2 regions of the Metabacillus dongyingensis genome follow, and region 2 is predicted to be linked to the other one. Evidence: a T-box and tRNA genes for the amino acid it is inferred to sense, from the RefSeq annotation. Region 2 holds a T-box; the other holds one or more tRNA genes.
The links. The T-box of region 2 lies ahead of thrS (threonine--tRNA ligase). A T-box ahead of a tRNA ligase gene usually reads a tRNA of that ligase, here a tRNA-Thr.
Positions count from the first base shown of each region.

Region 1: it has a tRNA-Thr gene. The T-box ahead of thrS (threonine--tRNA ligase) is inferred to sense a tRNA for this amino acid. The anticodon was not compared.

Region 1 covers NZ_CP082944.1:173,711-177,108, reverse strand. The annotation lists gene rocF (arginase) at 1-296, opposite strand, end outside; tRNA gene K8L98_RS01030 (tRNA-Ala) at 1,032-1,104, opposite strand; tRNA gene K8L98_RS01025 (tRNA-Gly) at 1,123-1,197, opposite strand; tRNA gene K8L98_RS01020 (tRNA-Lys) at 1,202-1,277, opposite strand; tRNA gene K8L98_RS01015 (tRNA-Gln) at 1,420-1,494, opposite strand; tRNA gene K8L98_RS01010 (tRNA-Tyr) at 1,606-1,690, opposite strand; tRNA gene K8L98_RS01005 (tRNA-Thr) at 1,700-1,775, opposite strand; tRNA gene K8L98_RS01000 (tRNA-Val) at 1,838-1,913, opposite strand; tRNA gene K8L98_RS00995 (tRNA-Glu) at 1,961-2,035, opposite strand; tRNA gene K8L98_RS00990 (tRNA-Thr) at 2,055-2,127, opposite strand; tRNA gene K8L98_RS00985 (tRNA-Asn) at 2,132-2,203, opposite strand; rRNA gene rrf (5S ribosomal RNA) at 2,213-2,328, opposite strand; rRNA gene K8L98_RS00975 (23S ribosomal RNA) at 2,457-3,398, opposite strand, start outside.
Region 2 covers NZ_CP082944.1:3,211,240-3,214,637, forward strand. The annotation lists gene thrS (threonine--tRNA ligase) at 103-1,968, opposite strand; T-box leader at 2,014-2,225, opposite strand; T-box leader at 2,257-2,469, opposite strand; T-box leader at 2,501-2,710, opposite strand; gene K8L98_RS15685 (HD domain-containing protein) at 2,909-3,398, shown strand, end outside.

The DNA of each region.
Region 1 (3,398 bases), 2.0 Mb from region 2:
CCGCCAAGCACCAGTGGGAACGAACCTGATTGAATCACTTCGTCAACTTGTTCAGAAAGCTTTAAATTCCCTTCTGACACCGCTTTCAAATTTCTTAAATTATTTAACGAATTGCTATCCTCTTCACGGTTTGGACGTCCAATTTTAATATCACCTTTATCTTCAATCTCATATTGCAGCCATTCAAGTCGTTCTACAACCCCTGCGTATCTGATAGCACTAGGCCCCATGTCCACACCTCGGCGCATTTGACCTAAATCCATTGGTACCCCGATAATTGATATTCTTTCTTTCATGTAAATCATCCCCCTTAGTAAGAAACTCTGTATCTATTGTACTGATAAAAAGGGTCATGACTCAACTCGACAAAATCGTGTATATATATACAGAGTTTTCTGTAAAATAATTGGAAATAGCAGGGAATAATTAATACGATGATGTAGAGTCAGCTGATTTCCTGGTCACTTGATTATTTTTCCGAATTTCTACTTCACCTTTATGACTGATCTGAATTGAACAAATTAAACATCAAATTGGATCCAAACCATCCAACTCGCATTAGCCGTTTTTTAATTAACGAAAAACTATAACCAACTCGCACGACTCAGTGTTCAATTCCCGAAAATGGGTTTTTGGCTCGCAACTTCATTTTTTTATGAAAAAAAGATATAAAAATACCTGTTACTAGCTGCTGTTAGCCATTATTAATCAAAACTGCTGTTAATTATGAAAGAGTTTAAGCTGTGTATTGAACTTCATATTTAGAACCGAATGCCCAACTCGCAAAAATCAGCCTTTAATTAGTAAAAACTTATTTCTGACTCACCAAAATAATGGTTTAACTTGCGGAAAATGATCTCCAACTCGCAAGCCTCATATTCAAAAAGAAAACTGTTATAACATAAAGGATAGGATATTGAATTCATATATAAATAAAGTGAAGCACGTATCCATAAAGTAATTTTTTTCATTATTCCTAAACAAAAAACCGTTAGACATTAAGTCTAACGGTTTTTACAGGGTGTTTATGATGGAGCCTAGCGGGATCGAACCGCTGACCTCCTGCGTGCAAGGCAGGCGCTCTCCCAGCTGAGCTAAGGCCCCGATATAAATAAGAAGTTCTGGAGCGGAAGACGGGATTCGAACCCGCGACCCCCACCTTGGCAAGGTGGTGTTCTACCACTGAACTACTTCCGCAAAATGGTGTGCCATGAAGGACTCGAACCTTCGACCCTCTGATTAAAAGTCAGATGCTCTACCGACTGAGCTAATGGCACCTTATAAGAAAACACTCTTCAGTTTTGCAAGACGCCCTAATCTAAGAAAGATTATTCTAGGAGCGGCTCGATTTATGTGCTGAAGCTACGCTTCAATGATTACTCGATCGTTCTCTAACGACTGAGAAATCGGCACAAGAAATGGCTGGGCTAGCTGGATTCGAACCAGCGCATGACGGAGTCAAAGTCCGTTGCCTTACCGCTTGGCTATAGCCCATCAATTATGTATTCTATAAAATTCTAATTGACCGTAAAAAGGTTTATGTTAACTAAACATATTATTTACAGTCTAGACAAGAACTATTCAGTTAAGTTTGTCTAAATAAAGTGGTGGAGGGGGACGGATTCGAACCGCCGAACCCGGAGGGAGCGGATTTACAGTCCGCCGCGTTTAGCCACTTCGCTACCCCTCCACACATAAGTGGTGCCGGCAAGAGGACTTGAACCCCCAACCTACTGATTACAAGTCAGTTGCTCTACCAATTGAGCTACACCGGCATATATAGTGAAATACAATACTATTTATTCGCTTTTTAAAGTCGTCTGCTGCAATGTCTTAATGGTGGAGGATGACGGGCTCGAACCGCCGACCCTCTGCTTGTAAGGCAGATGCTCTCCCAGCTGAGCTAATCCTCCGCATAAAAGATTGTTTGATATTTCACATATTAAGACTTAAGTTTGAATGGTGACCCGTACGGGATTCGAACCCGTGTTACCGCCGTGAAAGGGCGGTGTCTTAACCGCTTGACCAACGGGCCGTTTTATTAGTTTAATGTAAGCTCCCAACCGGGCTTGAACCGATGACCTCTTCCTTACCATGGAAGTGCTCTACCGACTGAGCTATGGAAGCAAGGCTCCGCAGGTAGGACTCGAACCTACGACCGATCGGTTAACAGCCGATAGCTCTACCACTGAGCTACTGCGGAATAATGCTAGCCTGGCGACGTCCTACTCTTGCAGGGGGAAACCCCCAACTACCATCGGCGCTGAAGAGCTTAACTTCCGTGTTCGGCATGGGAACGGGTGTGACCTCTTCGCCATCATCACCAGACATAATGACAAAAATTATTATACTATAAAATCCGAAGATTTCAAGTGTTTTTTTGAAAGAAGTTATTCTTTCAAAACTAAATAACGTATGATAACAAGATTCACTTAGGTTTTACACTTTATTAGACTGTGGTTAAGTCCTCGAACGATTAGTATCTGTCAGCTCCACACGTCACCGCGCTTCCACCTCAGACCTATCAACCTGATCATCTTTCAGGGTTCTTACTCACTAATGTGATGGGAAATCTCATCTTGAGGGGGGCTTCATGCTTAGATGCTTTCAGCACTTATCCCTTCCGCACATAGCTACCCAGCGATGCCTTTGGCAAGACAACTGGTACACCAGCGGTGCGTCCATCCCGGTCCTCTCGTACTAAGGACAGCTCCTCTCAAATTTCCTGCGCCCACGACGGATAGGGACCGAACTGTCTCACGACGTTCTGAACCCAGCTCGCGTACCGCTTTAATGGGCGAACAGCCCAACCCTTGGGACCGACTACAGCCCCAGGATGCGATGAGCCGACATCGAGGTGCCAAACCTCCCCGTCGATGTGGACTCTTGGGGGAGATAAGCCTGTTATCCCCGGGGTAGCTTTTATCCGTTGAGCGATGGCCCTTCCATGCGGAACCACCGGATCACTAAGCCCGACTTTCGTCCCTGCTCGACTTGTAGGTCTCGCAGTCAAGCTCCCTTGTGCCTTTACACTCTGCGAATGATTTCCAACCATTCTGAGGGAACCTTTGGGCGCCTCCGTTACATTTTAGGAGGCGACCGCCCCAGTCAAACTGCCCACCTGACACTGTCTCCCAGCCCGATCAGGGCTGTGGGTTAGAATTTCAATACAGCAAGGGTAGTATCCCACCAATGCCTCCACCGAAGCTGGCGCTCCGGCTTCCAAGGCTCCTACCTATCCTGTACAAGCTGTACCAAAATTCAATATCAGGCTACAGTAAAGCTCCACGGGGTCTTTCCGTCCTGTCGCGGGTAACCTGCATCTTCACAGGTACTATAATTTCACCGAGTCTCTCGTTGAGACAGTGCCCAGATCGTTACGCCTTTCGTGCGGGTCG
Region 2 (3,398 bases):
CACTTAAATGGGAAGGTAAACAATATCCGCCAAAGATGAGAGAATAGTCTGAAAAGAAGATGATCCTTTAGTTCTTCTTCCTTTTACCTGATATAAAACTCTTTACCCTAGCTCCCGCTTAGCTATTTTTTCTAAAAGCATGTTTTTAAACCGTGCAACGTCCATTGCTTCTGAGCTCTTCCCGCCATGTACTCTTACATTCACAACATTTTTTTCAATTTCCTGATCTCCAATTACAGCCATATAGGGAACTCTGCTTTTTTGTGCCTTGCGAATTTTATAATTCAGTTTTTCGCTGCTCCTGTCTATGCATACTCTAAGCCCGCATTGTTCCAGTTGATTTTTCAGCTTTTCGGCTGAGTCAAGATGAACTTCAGCCACCGGGACTATCGCAGCTTGAACAGGTGCAAGCCATAATGGGAAGCTGCCGGCAAAATGCTCCATCAAGATTCCAAGAAATCTGTCTAGAGAGCCTGATATTGCCCTGTGAATGACAACAGGCCTTTGCTTTTCATTTTTTTCATCGATGTAGCTTAGATTAAATTTCTCAGGCATTTGAAAATCGAGCTGCACTGTTGCACACTGATGGCTTCTTTTCATTGCATCTTTTATATGAAAATCGATTTTCGGACCGTAAAAGGCTCCATCACCTGCATTTAATTGATAAGGAAGGCTTAAATCTTCAAGCACTTGTTTCAGTGATTGTTCGGCCTTCTCCCAAAGCTTATCAGAACCCATTGAGTTCAGGGGCCTAGTAGATAGTTCAACAGAATAATCAAAGCCGAAAGTACGATACACCTTGTCTATCTGTAGAAGCACACTTTTAATCTCATCTACAATCTGATCTGGCCGGACAAACAAGTGGGCATCATCCTGACAGAAAGTGCGGACTCGGAGCAGCCCATTCAGCGCTCCGCTGTATTCGTGCCGGTGAACCTGCCCGAATTCTGCAAGTCTGACGGGAAGGTCCCGATATGAATATAGCTGGTTTTTAAAAATCATCATGTGCCCCGGACAATTCATAGGCTTTAAAGCAAACTTCGCTTCATCCACATCCGAAAAATACATATTTTCATGATAATGATCCCAGTGCCCTGACTGCCTCCACAGCTTTTCATTCATCATTAATGGAGTCTGCACCTCACGATAGCCTGCTTCCCCTTGAACCTCTCGAAGAAAATTCTGCAGCTCATTTCTCATTAATTGGCCGTTTGGCAAAAAGAATGGCATACCAGGAGCCTCTTCTGAAAACATGAACAGCTCCATTTCTTTTCCAATCTTGCGGTGATCCCGCTTTTTTAGTTCCTCAAGCTCTTTTAAATGGAGTGCTAATTCTTTTTTACTTGAAAAGGCAATTCCTGAAATCCTCTGCATGACGATATTTTCTTTATCTCCCTTCCAGTAGGAACCGGAAACAGCATTTAACTTAAATGCTTTAATAAATTTTAATGAAGGCAAATGCGGCCCGCTGCATAAATCAATAAATTCTCCATGCTTACTAATGGGAATTAGGTTACGTTCCCTTTGTTCATGGATAAGCTCAAGTTTCAGTGCCTCACCTTGTTTAGAAAGAACAGCTTCGGCTTTTTCATATGGCAGTTTCAGCTGTTCAAGTTCCTGCTGTTCGTTCATTATTTTCAGCATTTCCTGTTCGATCATCGGCAGTTCTTCTTCCCTGATGCTGTGAGGCAGCTGAAACTCATAGTAAAACCCGCTGTCCTCATAAGAGCTGCTTCCCAAAATCGCCCCTTTATACAATCTCTTTACCGCCTGGGCAAGAACATATGAACAAGTATGATTCAAGAAAATATGACGTTCATCAGATTCACTTGTAATAAGCTCAACTTCTGAGATATCATCCACAATGTCATGTAGACTTAAGACCTTTCCATTTACCTTCCCTCCTATTACTTTCTTATTTTCTTGATGGGAATTGGCCAAATCCTTCAACAAAATTTTATTCTCCATGTTTAAACACTCCTTTTATAATATAAAAAACGCACTCATCCCTAAAATAGGGACGAGTGCGTTTACCCGTGGTTCCACCCAGCTTTCCATTCTAAAAAAAGAATGGCTCCAGCGCCATAACGCAGCGTCTGCGGCACGGCATTTCCTCCGTGCAGTTCCAAGGCGGTAAGTTCATTTTTCCGCATTAGGAAGTTCTCAGCTTTCCTTCCCTCTCTGTAAACCGGCAAAATGACTCATGTCCTTATCTGTACTTCTTTTATGAAATTAAAAAAACGCACTCATCCCTAAAATAGGGACGAGTGCGTTTACCCGTGGTTCCACCCAGCTTTCCATTCTAAAAAAAGAATGGCTCCAGTGCTTTAACGCAGCGTCTGCGGCACGGTATTTCCTCCATGCAGTTCCAAGGCGGTAAGTTCATTTTTCCTGCATTAGGAAGTTCTCAGCTTTCCTTCCCTCTCTGTAAACCGGCAAAATGACTCATGTCCTTATCTGTACTTCTTTTATGAAATTAAAAAAACGCACTCATCCCTAAAATAGGGACGAGTGCGTTTACCCGTGGTTCCACCCAGCTTTCCATTCTAAAAAAGAATGGCTCCAGTGCTTTAACGCAGCAACTGCGGCACGGCATTTCCTCCGTGCAGTATCAAGGCGGTAAGTTCATTTTCTGCGTTAGGAAGCTCTCAGCAATCCTTCCCTCTCTGAAAACCGTTTAAATGACTCATGTCCTTTTCATCACTTTTCAAATAATTATTTTTGAGTTTACAATACATTCCATTATAATTCAACTATTATTTTACAATATTCATCGGATTTTTTTGTGTTCCTATTTTGGCGGGAAATCTTTGCGGAAAAATTCAAATGTCTCTCTTCTTTAAAAAACTCTTTCGGAATGAAGCAGCCCTCTATGATAATCTATTAGAGAAGCAAAGGAGCTGAGACGATGATTATTACTGACAGAATCTATGGAGAGTTTAAAGTAGACGGCATTCTGGAAGAAATAATAAGAAGTAAACCGCTGCAAAGGTTAAAAGGCATTCATCAGGGCGGTGCAAGCTATCTGGTAAATCCAAATTGGAACGTGACCCGATACGAACATTCCATTGGTGTCATGCTATTAATAAAAAAACTTGGCGGTTCTTTAAAAGAACAAATTGCCGGGCTGCTTCACGATATTTCCCACACTGCTTTTTCACATGTTATTGATTTTGTCATTGAAAATGATGAAGAAGATTACCACGAAAAAATAGTTAAAACTGTTATTGAGGGATCTGACATACCAAATATTCTCAATAAATATGGCTATGATTATAAAGAAATCGTCCTCGATGATTCAGTATGGACCATTCTTGAACAGCCAGCTCCTAACTTATGTGCAGACCGTGTAGATTATACGCTTCGCGACATGAGCGCATATGGTCAAATCACTCCAC